Regions from separate parts of the Methylophilus sp. OH31 genome, predicted to be linked through region 2. Evidence: predicted binding sites of a transcription regulator. Region 2 holds the regulator's gene; each other region holds the start of a gene.

Region 1 (5,271 bases), on a different contig from region 2:
CGGGGTGCTCAGTCGCACGTAACGAAACATCGGAGTCGCGGCCGGTCAGGCGTAATAAAAACCAGATTTGTTTTTGACCTTTATAACTGCCGCGCCACTCGCGCTTTATCCAGCTAGTTGGTACTTCATAGCGCAGCCAGTCACGGGTACGGCCCAGAATTTTGACGTGCTCAGGCTTGAGGCCTACCTCTTCCATCAGCTCACGATACATCGCTTGTTCCGGCGTTTCACCATATTTGATGCCGCCTTGCGGAAACTGCCACGCATGCTCTCTGATACGCTTGCCCCAAAACACCTGGTTATGTGCATTGCAAAGCACAATTCCAACGTTCGGACGGTATCCATCACGATCTAACATAAAAAACTGCCTTCAATATTTCCTGCAATTTTTTCACACTTTGCCCTTTAATGAAAGGACAACCATCATGCGCCTGCCATAAAACCATGCCTGCTTTACGCAAAAAAAAAGCTCACAGGCTGTGAGCTTTTTTACTTCAATCCTGAAATACTCAGGATTTCATACGACGCGCAGCCAAACCACCCACAACCAACAGGCCAGCAAACATCATGGCAGACTTATCTGCTTCTGGTACTGGAATCACAGTCATGTTGACGAAAGTGTAATCAGACTGGTTATCACAGTTTTTACAATGAGAGTTCGGATATCCTTTTGCAGCCGTGAAAACGATGCTGTCTACTGAACGGAAACCAAACGGGTTGTTCAATTGCCAGGCACCTGTACCGCCATCTACTGCACCGCTACCGATGGACACCACACTACCTTCGCCAGTCCAGGCCGCAGTGTGTACGCCAGTGGCTGTCAAATAATAAACACCTGTGCCACCGTCAGCAAAACTGACCAGCATTTTTGCCACTTCTTTTACATCGTTATACTCAGGACCATCAAACAGTAATGCCAGGTTGATGGAAGACACGATGACTTCTTTAGAAAATGTACCGGTCAATGTTTCACCGATATCGATTTCACCAGCAGTTCTACCGCCAGCAATACCAACACCAGTAATACCTGCTTGCGATTTCTTCTGGAACGCGCTGCTACCGGCAAAAGTCGCAGTGGTACCATCCGCAAATGTCGTCAGGTAGCTAGATTGCCCGTTCACGAAATTGGAACCTACCACGGTGCCCGTAGTCAAGGCAGAGGCAGATTGCGCGGTTGCCATTAGCGACACCGACAGCAGCAACTTAAGGCCAGCATAAAATATTTTTTTCATTGTGACTTCCTTATAGATTAAACAATTTGGGATTAAAAAATTCTTTGCTATTTTAAGTCAGCGGACTGAATGTATAAAATAGTCCGTTAGGGTCAAAGGCGAATATTTTGTTTCTTTTCATACATTTACAAATAAAACGCCAAATTCCCACAGTGCATTTATGATCATATAATTAATACGTCTGTCAACCCGATACACTCACAACCGTTTTATCTTTATGCACTTGCCAATGACACACACCTCTCACGCACCCAAACAACATCGGCTGCACCAACGGTGCACTAGCCTGCTCTTGCTATTCGTGTGGAGCGCACTCAGTCACGCAGGTAATTTAGCCTACATTACCAACCAGGGCAGTGACACGGTATCGGTAGTCGACACGCAAAAAAAACAGGTCATACAGACGATAGATGTTGGTAAAGCGCCAGTGGGTGTAGCGATTGCGGCAAAACAGCAACGCGTTTACATCAGCAATGCCAATAGCCAAAGCGTCTCCGTCATCAACAGCCATACCCAGCAAAAGGTGCAAGACATCCCGGTGCCAGTACAAGCCGTTGGCATCACACTCAGCCGAGATGAACGCACCTTATATGTAGCCGACTGGGGTGGCGAACAGGTGATTGCCATGGACACCGCGCATCCCGAAAAACAAAAGGCCTTCAAGGCGGGCAAAACACCGTCGGGCATGCTGGTCAGCGCAGACAATAAAAAATTGTTTATTGCCAACCGCGATAGCAACGACATTACCGTTGTCGACACCAATACGCTGAAAACGCTGGCGCAAATCCCGGTCGGCTTGCACCCGTTCGCGTTAACGCTCAGTCCTGATGGCCGCACACTGTTCGTCGTCAATGTGGTCAGCAACACACTCACCTTACTGAATGTGGATACCTATCAATCAAGCACAGTGAAAACCGGGCAACACCCTTATGGCGTGGCCATTAGCCCGGACAGTCGCTGGGCCTATGTCAGCAACAATCATGCAGAAAGCGTTTCGGTGATTGATTTAAACACAGGCAAAACCGTGAAAACGGTTACCGTCGGCGAGTTCCCTGAAGGGATTGAGTATGACAAAGCGACCAATCAAATCGTCGTTGCCAATTGGGGATCAGACACCGTTTCAATGATTGACGCTCAGACAAATACCGTCACCCACACCATTGCCAGCCCCAAACTATGCCGGTCATTTGGGCAATTTATACTCCAGGCCAAATAAAATTTGTTTTTTTCACAGGATGACCCATGAATTAGTCGCAAAGAAGCTTTTTTTTAGGTAAAGTCACGGGTTGTTTTTGAAACTCCAAGACTGCCTACTTTTATCAAGTACCGCTTACTTTTAGTTTTGAAAGTCTGTAAATATCAGGAGAAATGTAATGAAAAAAATTCTAGGCATTATTGCTGTTTCTTTATTGCCGCTGATCCCTCTGACTGCTGGCGCACACGGTGCGGCTGCGTTACGTTTTGAAAAAACCGTCACCATCAAAGCAGCACCGGCAAAAGTCTGGGCATTGCTCAAAGACTTCGGCAATGTACAAGCTTGGCACGCAGGCGTTGAATCAACCACTGTAGAGCAGAAAAAAGATGAAAACGGTGATGACGCCACTTATCGCACCGTTAAACTGAAAAACGGCGGCGTGATGTACGAAAAACTGCGCTCTGCCGACGACGCTGGCATGCGCTTGAAGTATGAATACGTGATTGAAAAAAGCACCTTGCAAGTGTCTAACTTTTACCCAAGCATCACTGTGACCGGCAGCGGCAACGAAGCAGTGGTAACGGTTAAAGGCAGCTACACACGTGCTGACTCTTCAAACATCCCAAAACCTGAACAAAATGACGACGCTGCAACCAAAGCAGTCAACGATTATTTTGATGCTGGTCTGGAAAGCCTGAAAAAGGTTGCCGAATCGGGAAAGTAATTAGCCAGGGTTCTGGTAAGCGCACGCAAGGCAACAGTAAACCCTGGTGGAAGTTCTGGTAAGTCTTACGTTGTAAACAACAGTTTTTGCAAATGCAGTGTTTGGTCAAAAGCTAAACACTGACACCAAATAAAGGGATTGTGTACCACACAATCCCTTTTTTGCATCTGAAGCATGCACTTTCTCCCCCTGACCAAAAACATCACCTGCATTGCCAAAGATTGACGATAGCTGTCACTTTACGTCATCCCCACTTTTGCCAACCTAGCCAAAAAATCTTGAATTCAAATCGAAGAAATAAAGCATAAAAACCATTTAATTCATATTTTTCAACAAGTTAACAACAGAAATTAGGAGCTGGCACAGCTGTTGCTTTAGGGTTTAGCGAACACTGTTGGAAAAGCAGTGAATGAAACAGAAGATGTTCACTTTAAACTTGACTCAAAAGGAAAACATAATGAAAAAACACGTACAACAAGGTTTTACCCTGATTGAATTAATGATCGTTGTGGCCATTATCGGTATTTTGGCTTCTGTAGCGATTCCGGCTTATCAGGAATACACCCGCGATGCCGCAAACAATGCTTGTATGGCTGAAGCGAGTGCCTATGCCAAGAAGTCTTTTGCAGATATCCAACTGAGCAAAACCCTAAGTGGCCCACCTACTGCTGGCGCATGTAACGGCACAATCTCAACTGCGGTAGGGATGACCTCAGCGACTTTAGCACCTATCACAGCCACACCAAAATCACCGGGCACTGGCAGTGTTTCCTGCGATCTGGCTAATGGTGCCACATGTACTCACACGCCATAATATCTTAACGTGCAAATGCACAAAGCCCTGCAAATGCAGGGCTTTTTTATTTCCGTTGGCAACTCAAGTGCTTATATACTTAGAGCATTATTAAAGACAAGTACTCTTCACAAAACCATGTTAACCACCATCACTGTTAATCAATCAAATCTATCCTCAGCGACCATCATCTGGTTGCACGGCCTAGGCGCCGACGGCCATGACTTTGAGCCTGTCGTGCAAATGCTCAATCTGCCACATATCAAATTTATCCTGCCGCATGCGCCTTATCGCCCTGTTACGCTAAACAACGGTTACGAGATGCGTGCCTGGTATGACATCTTTGGACTACAGTCAGAGAGCACGCAAGACGAAGCTGGCATCAATCAGATGCAGGTGACAATCAACGCCATGATTAAAGCCGAGATTGCACGCGGCATTCCTGCACAGCGTATTTTGCTGGCAGGCTTCTCGCAAGGTGGCGCAATGGCTTTGCACACGGCAACACGTTTCAATCAACCCTTGGCTGGCGTATTGGCGCTGTCTACCTATTTACCCTTAAAGAACCAGCCTAAAGAAAAACAGCACCTAGCCAACAAGCCGTTGCCGATCTGGATGGCACATGGACGACAAGACAGTGTCATTACACTGGCGACCGCGCAATCATCCCGGCAAACGCTAGAAGCTGCGGGTTATGCGGTGGAATGGCGCGAATACGACATGCCGCACAGTGTATGTGAAGAAGAAATCAACGATATCCGCCAATTCCTGCTGCGCGTTTTACCTGCCTGATCTATCCTTCGTACACATGAGAATAATCCCGCAAGCTTGGGGAGTTTTGTTAAAATAGCTGGCGTTTTCACAGGCTAATTTTCATGAGTGCTTCCAAAAAGTCACCGTCTACGGTGAATGATCAACAAACTTTTGCTGAGCGACTGGCGGCATTGGAGTCCATCGTTAAGAGTATGGAGTCTGGCGAACTGCCACTGGAAGCCGCATTAACGGCTTACACTGAGGGCATGCAATTATTGCAAGTGTGTCAGGAATCACTGCAGCAAGCCGAACAAACCGTGATGATCTTGAACCAGCAGCAACAGCTGACTCCTTTTGAGGCCAATTAACGCGCCTGCTTTCTTTTGTCTTTAGTCATGACTCAGCCTCCATTTGTTTTTGATCATTGGGCCAGCGCACATCAGCAACGCGTTGAAGAGGTATTATCACGCACGCTGCCAAGTGAGGGCACGTTGCCTGGCCACCTGCATGAGGCCATGCGTTATGCGGTGCTGGGCGGTGGCAAGCGTGTGCGCGCCTTGTTAAGTTATGCCGC
Region 2 (5,271 bases):
TCACCGTGTTGCGCGACTAGGACTGCGTCCACCCCATCCAGACTGGTACCAGACATCAGGCCGATAAACAGGCGCGTTTGAGTGGGTGGGGCAGAAAAATTCATAAGGCATAAGTGTAACACTGCTCATGCCTGGCTTACAGAAATGCATGGGATTACGTTAAAATAGCTGTTTTACTTTCATGACGAGGCGTGCGCAACGCGCGCCTCAAAAAAAGAACCTTTATGACAGACGTAAACCAAGCTTCAGTGACGACTGAAGCACTGAGTCCAGAGATTGTGAACGCACTGGCGATTATCAAGCGCGGTGCCGATGAACTATTAATCGAGCAAGAACTGATTGAAAAGCTGAAAACCGGCAAACCCTTGCGTGTGAAAGCAGGCTTTGACCCCACCGCACCTGATTTGCATCTGGGGCATACCGTGCTGATTAACAAATTGCGCCAGTTGCAGGATCTGGGGCACCAGATTCAATTCCTGATCGGTGACTTTACCGGCATGATTGGTGACCCGACGGGTAAAAGTACCACGCGCCCGCCGTTAACGGTCGAACAGGTGAAGGCGAATGCCGACACCTATTCCGAACAGGTATTCAAGATTCTGGACCCGGCCAAAACTGAGATTGTGTTTAACTCCAAGTGGTTAAGCGACCTCGGTGCCGCGGGCATGATCAGGCTGGCAGCCAGCCATACAGTCGCCCGTATGCTAGAACGCGATGACTTCTCCAAGCGTTTCAAAGGCAACCAGCCAATCGCGATTCATGAATTCTTGTATCCCTTATTGCAGGGCTATGACTCTGTGGCTTTGCAGGCCGATTTGGAACTGGGCGGCACAGACCAGAAATTTAACCTGCTCATGGGCCGTGAATTGCAAAAGCAGGCTGGCCAATCGCAGCAATGCGTGTTGATGATGCCGTTGCTGGAAGGCCTGGACGGCGTCAATAAAATGTCCAAGTCTTTGGGTAACTATATTGGTATCAGCGAAGCGCCTGAGACGATTTTCGCCAAAATCATGTCGATTTCTGATGAACTGATGTGGCGCTATATCGACCTGCTGTCATTTGCCACCCTGGAAACTATCGCCCAGTGGAAAGCACAAGTGGCTGCTGGCGACAATCCACGTAATATCAAGGTCGGTTTTGCACAGGAGATCGTTGCCCGTTTTCACGGCCAGGCGGCGGCTGAAAAAGCCCTGCAAGACTTCCAGACCCGTGCCAAAGGCGGGATTCCTGATGATGTGCCTGAGGTAGCAGTAGCGATTGATGGTGATAGCATCAGTATCAGCCAGTTGCTGAAACAGGTGGGCCTGGTGGAAAGCACCAGTGAAGCCATGCGTGCCGTGCAACAAGGCGGCGTGAAGCTGGATAGCGTAAAAGTTGACGATAAAAACCTGTCATTGGCAAAAGGGGTGACCGTGGTGGCACAAGTGGGCAAGCGCAAGTTTGCCAAAATCACCATCCAGTAAACAGGCGTTACCGATAAAAAAGGCCGCATTTGCGGCCTTTTTGTTTTACAGCGATTTGCGTAAATTGGCTGGTGGGATATTCAGCGATTCGCGGTATTTGGCAATGGTGCGGCGCGCAACCACAATGCCTTGCTGCGCCAGCGTATCGGTGATTTGATTGTCGGACAATGGTTTTTTCTGGTTTTCTTCAGCGACCATTTGTTTGATGAGCGCGCGAATGGCGGTGGCAGAACATGAGCCGCCTGCATCGGTGGCGACTGAGCTGCCAAAAAAGTATTTAAGTTCAAATACACCGCGTGGCGTGAGCATGTACTTATGTGTTGTCACGCGAGAAACCGTGCTTTCATGCAAGTCGAGCTCTTCGGCAATTTCGCGCAATACCAGGGGCCGCATGGCAATTTCACCATGTTCAAAGAAATTGCGCTGTCTGTCCACAATCGCTTGCGACACACGCAAGATGGTAGAAAAGCGTTGCTGGATATTTTTAATCATCCATTTGGCTTCCTGCATCTGGCTCTGCAGATATTGGCCGGAGCTTTCACGGTTGCGCTTGAGGATATCTGCATACAACTGATTGATACGTAGTTTGGGGATCACGCCATCATTGAGCGACGCCATCCAGATGCCTTTGATTTTTTTGACCACGACATCGTGCTGAATAAAGTGGTCATGGCTAAAGGTCGCAAACTCGTTGCCTGGCTTGGGGTTTTGCTGGCGAATCAGTTGTTGCGCGCCTTTGAGTGCAGCTTCGTCGCAAGTGAGTACCTTGCGCAATTTGACAAAGTCTTTGTTGGCCAGCAATGCCAGATGATCTTTGGCAATCGCCATCGCAATACGCAAATAAGGTGTCTCAGGCGGCAGTACTTGCAGTTGTAGCAAGATGCATTCACGCAGGTCACGTGCACCGACGCCGATCGGATCCAGGTTCTGGATCAATTTCAGTGCGGTTTCCAGCTCCAGTAACTCAATTTCCAGCTCTGGCGGCAACAGGTCGACAATCTCCTGTAGATCCTGCTCTAAATAACCATCATCGTTAATGCTGTCGAGCAAAAATTTCACCAGATCCATGTCACGCTTGGATAGATGTGCCAATTGCATCTGGTTGATCAGGTGTTCGCGCAGACTGATATTGTTGGCGTCCTGGCGAGAGAAGTCACTATCTTCATCATCGAGGTTGTTGCGGCCCGCTTCGTCCCAGTTGCTGGCACTGCCAAACTCTTCGTAGTCATCTTCAAACTCGGGCGGCGTGAATTCTTCATTCAGATTTGGTTGTTCGCCTTCAGTGCCGCTCGTTTCGTCACGTGGTTCATCACGCAGACTCTCTGCAGGGGGAGTGAGGTCGTTTTGGGTCGCGACATCAAATGAACTTGCATCCACCTGCTCTGTGTCTGTCGAGCTGGTGGCCAATGGCGAGTTATCTTCAAATTCTCCTTCTTCGCCATCTGCCATTTCCAGCAGCGGATTTTCCTGCAGGATGGTTTCCAGCTCCTGGCTTAACTCCAGCGTGGACAACTGCAACAGGCGGATGGACTGCTGAAGTTGCGGGGTGAGCGCCAGGTTTTGTGAGATGCGTAATTGCAGGTTTTGCTTCATATCAGGTTACAGCCTAAAATTCTTGCCCAGATAGACTTCACGTACGCCTTCGTTCTGAATGATTTCGTCTGGCGTGCCTGCGGCAAACACAGCGCCTTCATTAACGATGTACGCCCGGTCACAAATATCCAGGGTTTCACGCACGTTGTGGTCTGTAATCAAAATGCCGATATTCTGGCTGCTCAGGTAGCGGATAATTTTCTGGATCTCAATCACCGCAATCGGGTCAATCCCGGCAAATGGCTCATCCAGCAGGATGAATTTCGGGTCTGTGGCCAGGCAGCGCGCAATCTCTACACGGCGGCGCTCGCCGCCCGACAGGCTGACTGCCTGGCTGTGACGGATATGCTGGATATGTAATTGATCCAGTAAAGACTCCAGCCGCGCTTCACGCTCTTCTTCCGTGTAAGGGCGGGTTTCCAGGATTGATAAAATATTATCAGTCACCGTCATTTTACGAAAAATGGATGCTTCTTGTGGCAGGTAAGCCAGGCCCATGCGGGCGCGCTCGTGCATGGGCGCGCGGCTGACATCTGCCCCATTCAGCGTAATGCTGCCGTCGTCCAGTGCGACCAGGCCAACAATCATGTAAAAGCTGGTGGTTTTGCCAGCACCATTCGGGCCGAGCAAACCAATCACTTCGCCGCTGCGTAGCTCAAGTGTAGTGTTTTTAACCACGGTGCGTCCCTGATAGGCTTTTTTCAGGTGGCTGACACGTAAGTGGTTATGATCTGGTGAAGCTGTTGTCTGCATAAGGCCGGTCTTTAGGGTTGCGCTTTCGTAGGCTCATTAGTGGTGTCGGCGGGTGCCGGTTCCACTTTGATTTGCAGTGAGCGGTTCATGCGCAGCCCTTGTTGCGAGGTTGGCTTGTTATCAATCACAGGCGGCGTGGTTTTGTTCTTGGGCTGAATGGTCGCTTTGACGCGGCTACCGGCGGTACCATTGGGGTTAGCCTTGGTGCCGCCAATGACTTCGGCGTACTCTGCATTGGCGTCATAACTGATGTAGTCACCGGTGACCAGGTCTTCACCACGTTTGACCCAGGCGTTGGTGTATAGCTGTACCTTGTCCATGCGCGCGTTGTATTCAATACGCTGCCCACTGCCTTGCATCCATTCGTCTTTGCCAGTGCGTTTTTGCTTGAATGTGGTCGGGTTGCCGGTACAGGTGCTGTGCTGAAAGCCATCCTGGTCTTCACGCACAATCATTTTGTCGGCTTTGATTTGCAGGGTGCCCTGGTTGAGGATCACATTGCCGGTATAAATACTGATCTTTTTGGCATCATTCACAGTCACGGTATCCGCTTCCAGCTCAATCGGCTGGTCACGGTCAGACTCTTCAGCCAGCACGCTGGTTGACCACGATAGCAGTGCCCATAAGGTCAAGCAGGTGGCATAAAATAATGGCTTGTGCGTGTTCAACTCATTTCTCCAGAATCAACGACCCTTGTGATTGCCTGTTTTCGCCTTCGCTGCCGGGCTTGCAGTTTTTGCGACTGCGGGTGCGCGTACATAATGTACATGCACCCGGTTAAATAATTGCATGGTGCCTGCCTTGTTATCAAAACGCATGCCGGTACCTGTGATCACCGTCGCCGGTAGCTGGCGGATAGTGACCGGCAAATCGGTGTAAGCGAGGTCTGTATCCGGTTCCAGCGTTAAATGTTCGGTTTGCAACTGCATTTCAGGCTTGGCCAGCGTGCCCTGGCGTATGACCTTGACCTGCTTGCTAAACTCGACCAGTTTACCATTGGCTGACACTTTGCCGTGCTGGCCATGAATTTGCGTGTAAGGTTTATCCTGCCCAAACTGGGTGAAACGCGGGCGCTGTAATTCGGTATAGTCGTTATCCGGAAAATGGCGCATTTCTGCCGCAGCTAACACGTATTTGGTATTGCCAGTGGCGTCGGTACGCGTGCTGACAAAGTTATAGAGCATGTAGTCCGGATCGTGACGACTTAAGCGGCTCAAGCTCAGCGCCTGCTCCTGTACGGTCTGGTTAATCCAGAATGTCAGCAGCGCTAAAAACAGCATTAACGCAATTGGCAATAAGATGGGGTGTTTAAGCATGCGGGCGTTCCAGGGCGTCAGTGAACCTAAACGATTTTTGCCTTGAGTAAATCATGCATGTTAAATGCGCCCACTAATTGCTGCTGCTCGTTCACTGCCATAAACCCGTTAATTTTATATTGCTCCATCAGGTTGACTGCTTCAAC
Region 3 (5,271 bases), on a different contig from region 2:
ATGATTACACGACCATTGCATTACGCGAGGCCAGAATGCCTGGCGCTGAACTTTGGCGTAACTTCAATAGCCAGGATGCTGATGTCCCAGGTTCGGAAAACGTGATCGGGGTGAAATCGCCGGTGCTGGACGCGCTGATCCAGAAATTGCTGCATGCAGATAGCCAGCATGAGCTGGAGATTGCCGCGCATGCGCTCGACCGCGTGTTGGTACACAGCCATTATGTGATCCCCTGGCGCTACCTGACCAAGCACTATCTTATTTACCACCACCGCCTGCAACGCCCACAGCAACTGCCTAAGTATTATGGTGCTCAAGAGTGGGTGCTTGCCTACTGGTGGGATAGTCATGCAGCCATACCAACGTCCTCGCATTAAAAACAAACATGCATTCTGTGATTACTCACATTCTCATGGGATGCGCGGGTGATGCAATTTGACCTATTTTGAGATGACATCCGGAGAGTCATATGACACAACTATCTAATCGACATGCCCCACATCAAGTGGCTTCAATCTTTATTGACCGCTGGTCACCACGCGCCTACACCGGCGAGACGATTGATGACGCCACTTTGCTCAGCCTGTTTGAAGCCGCGCGCTGGGCCCCCTCGGCCAATAACTCGCAACCCTGGCGCTTTATCTATGCTAAAAATGGCTCTGCATATTGGGACGATTTGTTTGCATTGCTCAACGAGAACAACCAGCGCTGGGTCAATCGCGCCGCTGTGCTGATTGCACTGGTTTCCAAAAAAACACATGTGCGCCCGGGCGAGACGGCAGCATCGCCATTAAAAAACCATTCTTTAGACGCAGGTGCGGCATGGGCCAGTCTGGCTTTTCAGGCCTATCAACTGGGCTGGCGCACACGGGCGATTGGTGGTTTTAACCGTGATGCGGCGCCAGCAGTATTAGGCGTGCCAGAAGGTTACCAGGTAGAAATTCTGATTGCCGTTGGTAAACAGGCGGATAAGTCTGTGTTGCCAGAAGACTTTCATGAGCGCGAGCAGCCCACGCCAAGAAAACCGGTTGAAAAGTTTGTTGCCGAAGGCAAGTTTAGCTTTGCAGAATAATCATCCTGTGAAAGGTTAATAGTGTGTCTTCGTTTTGCGAATACTTCATGCATCATGCCTTGCGGGTAGGCCGCCAGGCATGGCCTGCGTGTCGCCCCAATCCTCCGGTCGGATGTGTGCTGGTGAAGGAGGGCAGGGTGGTCGCGAGCGGCTATACACAGCCACCTGGACAACCTCATGCGGAAGCCATGGCGTTGTCCAAGGTCGCAGGTGACCTGTCTGAGTTGACGGCCTTTGTGACACTGGAACCGTGTGCATTTCATGGTAGAACGCCGTCGTGTGCGAAAACGCTGGCAGCCAGTGGCATTAAACGGGTAGTCATCGCCACGCTTGATCCTGATCCTCGCAATGCTGGCGCAGGCGTTGATATTCTCAGGGCGGCAGGTATAGAAGTGACTGTTGGTGTACTTGAGCAACGTGTGCTTAAAGATATTGGGGCATATCTTGCTGTGCCTGTCAGTCAACAGAAACGTATGGATTAGTCCTTTAGGATGTTGAGTGCTGCTACGGCCATGGCGCTCCCTATCTCACGTCGATTTATGCAGTATCGTTTTTCACAGGCATCTTGTAGTTGTGATAACAACACTTAAAGTAGGGGAAATGTTTGCAGGGCAACAATGCTGTTGCATTTGCGGCTTTTCCTGCTGGTGTGTCTACATTTGTTGAATGTTTAATTGTTTTTAATATTCATATAGATAGCACTATTTATCACTTCCAAGCTAACCCGTAAAACAGTTGGCACGGAACATGCCAATACATCTTCGTAGGTGCATATTTGCAACGGGCAGGCACAAGCTGCTTGCACAACGAAGGAGAAACATTTTGGCTAATCAATTTTATTGGCAATTACCCACATCAGGCGATGCGCGCTATGGCAATGCGACCAGGCAGCGCCGCGGTGAAGCCTCTGATCCCAACTATCCCGTATTCGGCAATGGCGTAACTGACCCGCGCCGCAATACGTTCAGTTATTTCGATTACATCCACCAGGTCACCAAAGCGGCTGACCTTTCCGGTTTTAATGGCATTTTTATTCCAGATAATCCGGATGGCGAAGAGCCGTGGATTGTCGCGGGCTACGTCGCACGCAGTACGCAACGCCTGAAATTACTCACCCAGTTTGATGCCTCACGCGGCTCAGCTGTCTATGCCGCCAAAAACGCGGTCAGTTTCCAGCGCTATACCGGTGGCCGGTTTGCCTGGCATATCACCGAAGGTAGCAGCGACGAACATACGCGTAAGCAATTGGGCGACTTTGTGCCTAAAGCCGATATTCTGGCGCGCATTGACGAGTTTATTACGGTGGCTAAAGGGGTGCTGACGACGTTCCCATTTAATTTTGTGGGCCGCTTTTTTGAGGTGCAAGACGGTGGTTTTCAAGGGCCGTTATCCGACCGTGAAGTGCCCAGCATTTATTTAGGCGGCAACAGTGCAGAACAGCTTGAGTTGTCCGCCAAGCACGCAGATGTACATGTCTTGGATGCGGCGAGTCATGAAGCGATTGCGCAGCAAATCGCCGCCTATCACAAGCTGGCACAAGGCCGCGCAGTTGCGTTTTCGTTGCGCATTGATGCGCTGGCGCGTGAAACACGCGAAGAAGCGCTAGAAGATGCCAAACGATTTTTGACCCAAACGGGCGCAACGATTCCTGCCGATGAGTCCGCATTGTTATGGCCAGGCTTCTCTGAGCAACATACGGGCGCCAAAGCTTCACTGATTGGTAGCTATGACGAAGTAGCGACTGCCTTGGCGGCTTACGCACATTTGGGCGTGACGCAATTTGTACTGGCCGCCGTGCCGCATTTTGAAGAGGCTTATCGTGTAGGCACGCATGTGTTGCCGCTGGTCCGCCAGTTAACTAATCCTGCGCAAAAGCAAGCCGCTTAGGACTTATAAGGAGAAAATAATGAGCATAGATGTTTTTTGGAGAATTCCAACCCACGGCGAGCCAGGGTCACACCGGGCGCGTGATCCCTTCCGTGGTGACTGGTTTCCTGGCAATGACAACAAGACCTTGAGTGGCCTGGGTGGCGGTGGTGACGATGGTTTCACTTACATCGACTACCTGGCAGAAATTGCACGTGCCGCTGAAATTTCCGGCTTCCAGGGCGGTTTGATTCCCTCTTTCCCCAACACGGATGAGCCTTGGGTGATTTCCGCATTCCTGGCCCGTGAGACGAAAAATTTCCGCTTCATGATTCCGTTCCAGCCAGGGTTTCTTAACCCGGTGGTGGCTGCGCGCATGACTGCCAGCCTGCAACGTGCCACCGGCGGCCGTGCGCTGTATAACGTCATTACCGGTGGTGGTGGCCCGTCACAATTGTGGTGGGGTGACCCGGTGAAACATGATGACCGTTATGGCCGCACCACTGAGTTTTTGGATGTGCTTAAAGGTATCTGGGCAGGTGGTCCATTCTCTTACAATGGACAGTTTTACCAGGTTGAAGATGCGGGCCTGCCTGACCCGTTATCTAAAGAAGAGTACCCAGAGATTTACTTCTCCGGCTCTTCTGATGCAGCGCTGGCGTCGGCCTCTAAACATGCGGATTACTATTTGTCATGGCTGGAACCTTTGGATTTAATCAAAGAAAAATTTGCCCGTGTCAAAGAGCGAACTGATCATCTGGGCCGCAAGATCAAGTGCTCCATTCGCGTTGACATCGTCGCGCGTCCGACTGAAGAAGAGGCTTGGCGCGAAGTGAGCCGCGGCTTCGATAATATCCCCAAAGAAATACTGGATCGTTACAAAGCACAAAACGCCGGGGATTCCGTTGGTGCCAGCCGTCAGCGTGGCCTGAGACCGCAAACCATTAACAGCTACAAAGACTTTATCCTGTCGCCCAATATCTGGACGGGATTCAGTTTGCTGCGCGGTGGCCAGACCTTGGGGATTGTCGGTAGCTATGAGAATGTCGCCGCCAGACTGGATGAGTTGGTGCAACTGGGTACGGATGCCTTTATCCTGGCTAGTACACCGCATCTGGAAGAAGCGTATCGTGTCGGTGAAGAAGTGTTGCCGCTGGTACGTGGTAAGTCAGGCGCGAGTAATTTGCGCGCTGTCGCTTAACGTTTGATGTCTTATTTAAGCCCTCATGGCACTGCTGCATGAGGGCTTTTACTTTTTTGATTGATCACAAAGCACATAGAAACTATATTGGTTTTAATCAGTCAGTCTGAATTCAATTAAGGGGAATCATGGCAAATCCCAAGCACACCACCAATGACTTTCACCCGGAAGCGTTAAGGTTGTTTGATCAATTTGTACACGGTGACATAGACCGGCGTACATTTATCTCTAAAGCTGGCAGATTTGCCGGTGCATTTACGGCCGTCGGCTTGCTGGAGGCCTTGACCCCAAAGTTTGCCTATGCCCAGCGCATTGCGGGTAATGATGGCTGTATCCAGGCGCAGTATGTCGAAGTCGAGTCGCCCAAGGGCTATGGCAAAGTCAGAGGCTATCTGGTCAAGCCGGTCAACATCACTGGTAAATTGCCAGCTGTCCTGGTGATTCATGAGAATCGTGGGCTGAATCCGCATATCGAAGATATTGCCCGCCGCGTGGCGCTGGAGAACTTTATTGCTTTTGCGCCTGATGCGTTAACGCCGCTGGGCGGCTATCCGGGGGATGAGGATGCTGCGCGCGAGTTGTTTAAAAAGCTGGATCAGTCAAAAACCCAAGAGGACTTTGTGGCGGCATTTCACTGGCTGGGACAATTGCCTGAGAGCAATGGGCGAGTGGGGACGATTGGTTTTTGCTATGGCGGCAGCCTGAGCAATCTTTTGGCGACGCGATTACCAACATTGGCCGCAGCTGTGCCTTTTTACGGTAGCGCGCCGCCATTAGAGGCTGTGCCCGCCATCAAGGCACCGTTGCTGATTCATTTTGCCGAGCAGGATGAGCGTGTCAATGCCAGCTGGCCGCCTTACGAACAGGCGCTGAAATCTGCGGGTAAAGCATATCAGGCCTATCAATATGCGGGCACCCAGCATGGGTTTAATAATGATACGACACCACGTTATGATGAGGCCGCCGCTACGCTGGCCTGGCAACGCAGCATAGAATTTTTTAACCAGCACTTGAGAACATCAGCATAAAAAAGCCAACCCTGGTAAGCGGCTGGCGGGAAAGTAATAAAAGTGGGCAAATGCCCACTTTTTTGTGTATATGGTTAGCTTCTGCCTAAAAAATCCTGTTTACC
Region 4 (5,271 bases), on a different contig from region 2:
GATAGCACGCGCAATAAACGTGTTTGCAAATCTGCAGGCATGTCACCGATTTCATCCAGAAATAAGGTGCCGTTGTCTGCCTGCTCAAAGCGCCCTCTTCTGGCCGCCGCGGCGCCGGTAAAAGCGCCGCGTTCGTGGCCAAACAATTCGGATTCCAGCAAGTCTTTAGGGATCGCTGCGGTGTTAATCGCGATAAATGGTTTGTCTGCGCGTGGGCTATGTCTATGCAATGCGCTCGCTACCAGCTCTTTACCACTGCCAGACTCACCATTGATGAGTACGGTGGAATGCGAGCGGCTCAAGCGACCAATCGCGCGGAAAACCTCTTGCATGGCTGGTGCCTGACCGATAATTTCTGGCGATGGGCCGGTGTCTTCGACGGCTTCAACCGATTGGCGCATGCTCTCTTCAACCGCACGTTTGATAATTTCAATGGCTTGGTCGACATCAAAAGGCTTGGCCAGATATTCAAAGGCGCCACCCTGAAAAGCAGCCACTGCACTTTCCAGGTCGGAGTAAGCGGTCATGATAATGACGGGAATATCCGGGAAGCGCTGTTTTACCTCTGACAGAAAGTCCAACCCGGAGCCGTTAGGCATGCGAATATCGCTGACAATCACTTGTGGTTGTTCGCGGTTTAAGGCATTCAGCGCTTCTGCAGGGGACGAGAAGGTTTTGAAATCAAAGTCTGTGCGTGCCAGTGCTTTTTCAAACACCCAGCGGATGGATTTGTCGTCGTCTAAGATCCAGATTGGTTTCATAGCTATTTCTCGTCAATTATTATGCTGATGATTTTAATTGCGTACTTTCAATCGGTAGCAATATATGAAAGGTTGTTTTGCCTGGCTGTGAATCGCAATCTATCATGCCATGGTGCTGCGTAATAAATGTTTGCGCCAGGGCAAGCCCCAGGCCTGTGCCGCCTTCGCGACCAGAAACCAGGGGGTAAAAAATACGTTCTTTAATGCCTGCCGGGATGCCGGGGCCGTTATCAATAATTTCAAGATGGATACCAACGCGGTAGCGTTTCCTGGCCAGTGTAATCTGGCGTTCTGCACGCGTGCGGAAGGTAATACTTGCGCTTTCCGTCTGGCTTTGTTGCATGGCTTGCGCGGCGTTGCGGGCGATATTCAGCACCGCCTGAATCAACTTTTCGCGGTCGCCTATCAGTTCAGGCAGGCTGGTATCGTAATCGCGAATGACGCGGATATGGTTGGGGGATTCCGCCAGCAATAAACTGCGTACGCGTTCCAATACTTCATGAATGTTGGTCGGCTCGTATTTAGGTACGCGATGGGGCGCCAGCAGTCTGTCCATCAAGCTATGCAGGCGATCAGCCTCTTTAATAATGACTTGCGTATATTCTTTCAGGCTGGCTTGTGGCAGTTCGAATTCAAGTAATTGCGCTGCGCCACGCAAACCGCCTAAGGGGTTGCGAATTTCATGTGCCAGATTGCGCAACAACTCTGAGTTGGCTTGCTGTTGAATCAGCATGCGCTCTTCGCGCGCAATGCGTAATTGCTGGTCCATTTGCACAAATTCCAGGATCAGCATGTCTTCTGGCGTTTGGTTGAACGTGGTTGAAATGGGCGTGACGGTACAAGTGACCGCCGTGGTGTGCCCGCGTTGTGTGGTCAGCGTGAACTCGTGTTCCCGAAAGGGACCTTGAGTTTGTATGGCATTGGTGACTGCCATTTGCAGAATCTCGCAATTCACGAATACATCGTGAATGTGCAGGCCGTGAATTTGGTTGGCGCTAAACGCGAACAGTATCTCTGCACTCGAGTTTGCATAGGTTACTTCCAGCTGGTTATTGAGCAGAATCACTGCTGTTGCAATGTGCTCTAAACCGCTAAACCCGTGGGGAGATTTTTGAACCATATCCTAAGCTTGTTAAAAAGAGTGAATCACGCCCTGTTTTAAAGCAAAAGCCAAGCCAATTCTAACTCAGGTGTCAAAAATGGTTTAAAGAATTCCCAAAATGGTGCGTTTACAGATTAAGTTCTTTGTTGAGTAGCTCGATGTTACGCTCATGGGCCTGAATTTCGGCTTCAATCACATGTAGTTTTTCATCGTATTTTGCGACGTTTCTAAAGGTTTTTCCATTGGCGCCTTTATAGACTTCGGGCGTATTTTGCGCCTCTTCGTAGAGCTGTTTTGCATGTTCAAGTGCTTGTTTTTCTTGCTCTAATTCACTCATGAGCAATTCGCGGCGTTTTTGGTCGCGCTGGTTTTGCGTCTGGTTATCCACTTTGGGGAAATTAGCCGGAGAGGGGGCTTTTGCGCTAGGTTTTTTTTCGCGTGCAACGGGAGGTGGCTCTGCCGTTTTTGGGCCGCTAATGACCAATTCTGCTTTGCTGTGACCTTCTGGCTTGATATTGGTGTAAGTGGTCACACCATTGCTGTCCGTATACTTGTATATATCCGCCAGGCAGCTGCTTGATACCAGTACAAAGGCGAGAACGTAAAAAAGTCTTTTCATGGCAATAGTTTAGAGTAGATTGTTGAGGTTATCAACGTGTCTTTACTGCAAAAGGTTGACGATGCTGAGTGTGCATAAAAAAACAGGGCAGCCTAAGCTGCCCTGTTTTGGTGCGTCTCTTGCGATTAGCAGGAGTAGTACAAACCAAACTCAACAGGGTGTGGTGTTTGACGCAATTTAGTCACTTCTTCCATTTTCAATGCGATGTAAGAGTCGATCCAGTCATCAGTGAATACACCACCGCGTGTCAGGAACTCGCGGTCTTTGTCCAGATACTCAAGCGCTTGCTCCAATGAAGAACACACGGTTGGGATCAATGCATCTTCTTCTGGTGGCAGATGGTACAAGTCTTTTGTCGCTGGTTCACCTGGGTGAATCTTGTTCTGAACGCCGTCCAGGCCAGCCATCAGCAAAGCTGAGAAAGCCAGGTATGGGTTGGCAATCGGGTCTGGGAAGCGCGCTTCAACACGGCGTGCTTTGTCTGAATGCACGAATGGAATACGGATCGCAGCAGAACGGTTCTTAGCAGAGTAAGCCAGTTTTACTGGTGCTTCGTAATGCGGTACCAAACGCTTGTAAGAGTTAGTGCCTGGGTTGGTGATCGCGTTCAATGCGCGAGCGTGTTTGATGATACCGCCGATGTAGTACAGGGCGAAATCGCTCAAACCAGCGTAGCCGTTACCTGCAAACAGGTTTTTGCCATCTTTCCATACGGATTGGTGTACGTGCATACCAGAACCGTTATCGCCAAACATTGGTTTAGGCATGAAGGTCGCAGTTTTGCCGTAAGCATGTGCTGTGTTTGTGACCACGTATTTCAGGATTTGTGTCCAGTCAGCACGTTGTACCAATGTTGCAAATTTAGTACCGATTTCACATTGACCAGCAGTCGCCACTTCGTGGTGATGCACTTCAACAGGCACGCCCAACTCTTCCAGTGTCATCACCATCGCAGAGCGGATGTCGTGCAATGAGTCGACTGGAGGCACTGGGAAGTAGCCGCCTTTAACGCCTGGACGGTGGCCTGTGTTGCCGCCTTCGAATTTTTCACCTGATGACCAGGCTGCTTCTTCGGAGTTGATCTTAACGAAGCTACCACCCATGGTGGCATCCCATTGTACGCTGTCAAAAATGAAGAACTCTGGCTCAGGACCGAAGTAGGCTGTGTCGCCCAGGCCGCTGGATTTCAGGTAGGCTTCTGCGCGTTTTGCCAGGCTACGTGGGTCGCGGTCGTAACCTTTACCATCTGTAGGGTCAACAACATCACAGGTTAAAACCAATGTTGGCTCGTCAAAAAACGGGTCAATGTATGCGGTGCTTGCATCAGGCATCAGTTGCATGTCAGAGGCTTGAATGCCTTTCCATCCAGCGATGGAAGAGCCGTCAAATGCATGGCCTTCAGTAAATTTATCTTCGTCGAAGTGAGAAACTGGCACAGTCACGTGCTGCTCTTTACCTCTGGTATCGGTAAAACGGAAATCAACAAATTTGATGTCGTTTTCTGCAACCAATTTCATTACGTTTGCAACGGACATTACATTCTCCTCAATGATCAAGGTCTAAATTTTAAGTTGCACACGCAAAAAGCGGGGCATGTTGCGGATGTCCCGTAACGTGAGCAAGTGTCAAACAATGGATAGTTGGAATTCAGCCGGATGACCGAATCCCAGGAAATCTCAATGTGTAATATTAGCAGGAAGCATGCCACGCCAAAATAACCATTTTGCATGGTTAAGGGGTATCTTACATAAAATTATAAAAACATCATGCACTATTTGTGTGCAATGCAACAAATTGAGCACCAAAATTGTGCATTGTGATTTTGACTTGCTTTCGCGGGTATACTCGCCGTTTTAGTCCTTGTGTGAATGAAGGTGTGATTTGGAAAGCGTAGAAAATATCTTAACTCAGGCCCATGCCCGCGCCTCACAAACTGGCTTGTCATATGCGGGTGCGGTGACGCCGCAAGAAGCCTACGCATTGATTAGCCAGAATAGCGAAGCGGTGTTGGTCGATGTACGCTCACGCGCGGAGTTGGAGTTGGTCGGGCGTGTGCCTGTTGCGACCCATGTAGAGTGGGCGTTTTACCCTGGCATGGTGGCAAATGCCGAGTTTGCTGCACAATTGCAAGCGCAAGTGGATAAATCACGCACGGTGATTTTTATGTGCCGTACAGGCGGACGCAGCCATAATGCGGCTCTGCTGGCACAGCAATTGGGCTATAGCAATGTTTACAATATGATTGAAGGCTTTGAGGGCGAGGCCAATGCGCTGAAGCAAAGAACCTTGATTAATGGCTGGAAGCATGCTGGCCTGCCGTGGACTAATTAACGCTGTATCAATCACTTTAGACAAATGAAGCTTTGCCGCGTATGACCGTTGAAAAGTATGCAGTGATTGGTCATCCAATCGAACATAGCAAATCGCCATTGATCCACCAGGCATTTGCACAGCAATTCAATAAAGCGATTGTTTACGAGAAGGTGCTGGCGCCTTTGGATGGCTTTGCTGCAACGATTGCGCGCTTGCAAGCCGACGGTTATGTGGGCGCCAATGTGACGGTGCCATTTAAGTTTGAGGCTTTTGATGCCTGCCAGGATTTATCTGCGCGGGCGCAGGCAGCAGGCGCGGTGAATACTTTAAGCTTCAAAGCTTCGCAGTTACTTGGTGACAATACGGACGGCTGCGGCCTGGTCAACGATATCCTCAAACATCAGCAAACGCGCCTGGCTGGCAAAACCATATTGTTGCTTGGTGCTGGTGGTGCTGCGCAAGGCGTGGTGTTGCCT

What was found. Region 2 encodes sigma-54, which starts transcription at its own class of promoters, with help from an activator protein. Its sites were predicted from a motif close to TGGCACNNTTCCTGCT; they were not measured.
Region 1: the regulator sigma-54 is predicted to act here: its motif matches at 3,510-3,525, upstream of OH31_RS15345 (prepilin-type N-terminal cleavage/methylation domain-containing protein).
Region 3: the regulator sigma-54 is predicted to act here: its motif matches at 1,809-1,824, upstream of OH31_RS10890 (LLM class flavin-dependent oxidoreductase).
Region 4: the regulator sigma-54 is predicted to act here: its motif matches at 1,924-1,939, upstream of glnL (nitrogen regulation protein NR(II)).

Annotation. Positions count from the first base shown of each region.
Region 1 is NZ_BAUS01000002.1:99,177-104,447, reverse strand. It holds gene OH31_RS02160 (RNA pyrophosphohydrolase) at 1-358, opposite strand, end outside; gene OH31_RS02155 (hypothetical protein) at 510-1,232, opposite strand; gene OH31_RS02150 (beta-propeller fold lactonase family protein) at 1,462-2,448, shown strand; gene OH31_RS02145 (SRPBCC family protein) at 2,606-3,151, shown strand; gene OH31_RS15345 (prepilin-type N-terminal cleavage/methylation domain-containing protein) at 3,609-3,965, shown strand; gene OH31_RS02135 (alpha/beta hydrolase) at 4,083-4,736, shown strand; gene xseB (exodeoxyribonuclease VII small subunit) at 4,820-5,065, shown strand; gene OH31_RS02125 (polyprenyl synthetase family protein) at 5,093-5,271, shown strand, end outside.
Region 2 is NZ_BAUS01000010.1:83,353-88,623, reverse strand. It holds gene OH31_RS11970 (anhydro-N-acetylmuramic acid kinase) at 1-104, opposite strand, end outside; gene tyrS (tyrosine--tRNA ligase) at 225-1,463, shown strand; gene OH31_RS11960 (RNA polymerase factor sigma-54) at 1,509-3,056, opposite strand; gene lptB (LPS export ABC transporter ATP-binding protein) at 3,063-3,809, opposite strand; gene lptA (lipopolysaccharide transport periplasmic protein LptA) at 3,821-4,477, opposite strand; gene lptC (LPS export ABC transporter periplasmic protein LptC) at 4,493-5,125, opposite strand; gene OH31_RS11940 (SIS domain-containing protein) at 5,152-5,271, opposite strand, start outside.
Region 3 is NZ_BAUS01000007.1:334,358-339,628, forward strand. It holds gene OH31_RS10875 (extracellular solute-binding protein) at 1-377, shown strand, start outside; gene OH31_RS10880 (nitroreductase family protein) at 470-1,072, shown strand; gene OH31_RS10885 (bifunctional diaminohydroxyphosphoribosylaminopyrimidine deaminase/5-amino-6-(5-phosphoribosylamino)uracil reductase RibD) at 1,096-1,554, shown strand; gene OH31_RS10890 (LLM class flavin-dependent oxidoreductase) at 1,895-2,959, shown strand; gene OH31_RS10895 (LLM class flavin-dependent oxidoreductase) at 2,979-4,139, shown strand; gene OH31_RS10900 (dienelactone hydrolase family protein) at 4,268-5,167, shown strand; gene OH31_RS10905 (DUF1993 family protein) at 5,242-5,271, opposite strand, start outside.
Region 4 is NZ_BAUS01000004.1:33,538-38,808, reverse strand. It holds gene ntrC (nitrogen regulation protein NR(I)) at 1-761, opposite strand, end outside; gene glnL (nitrogen regulation protein NR(II)) at 781-1,881, opposite strand; gene OH31_RS06780 (DUF4124 domain-containing protein) at 1,991-2,482, opposite strand; gene glnA (type I glutamate--ammonia ligase) at 2,608-4,017, opposite strand; gene OH31_RS06770 (rhodanese-like domain-containing protein) at 4,364-4,813, shown strand; gene aroE (shikimate dehydrogenase) at 4,855-5,271, shown strand, end outside.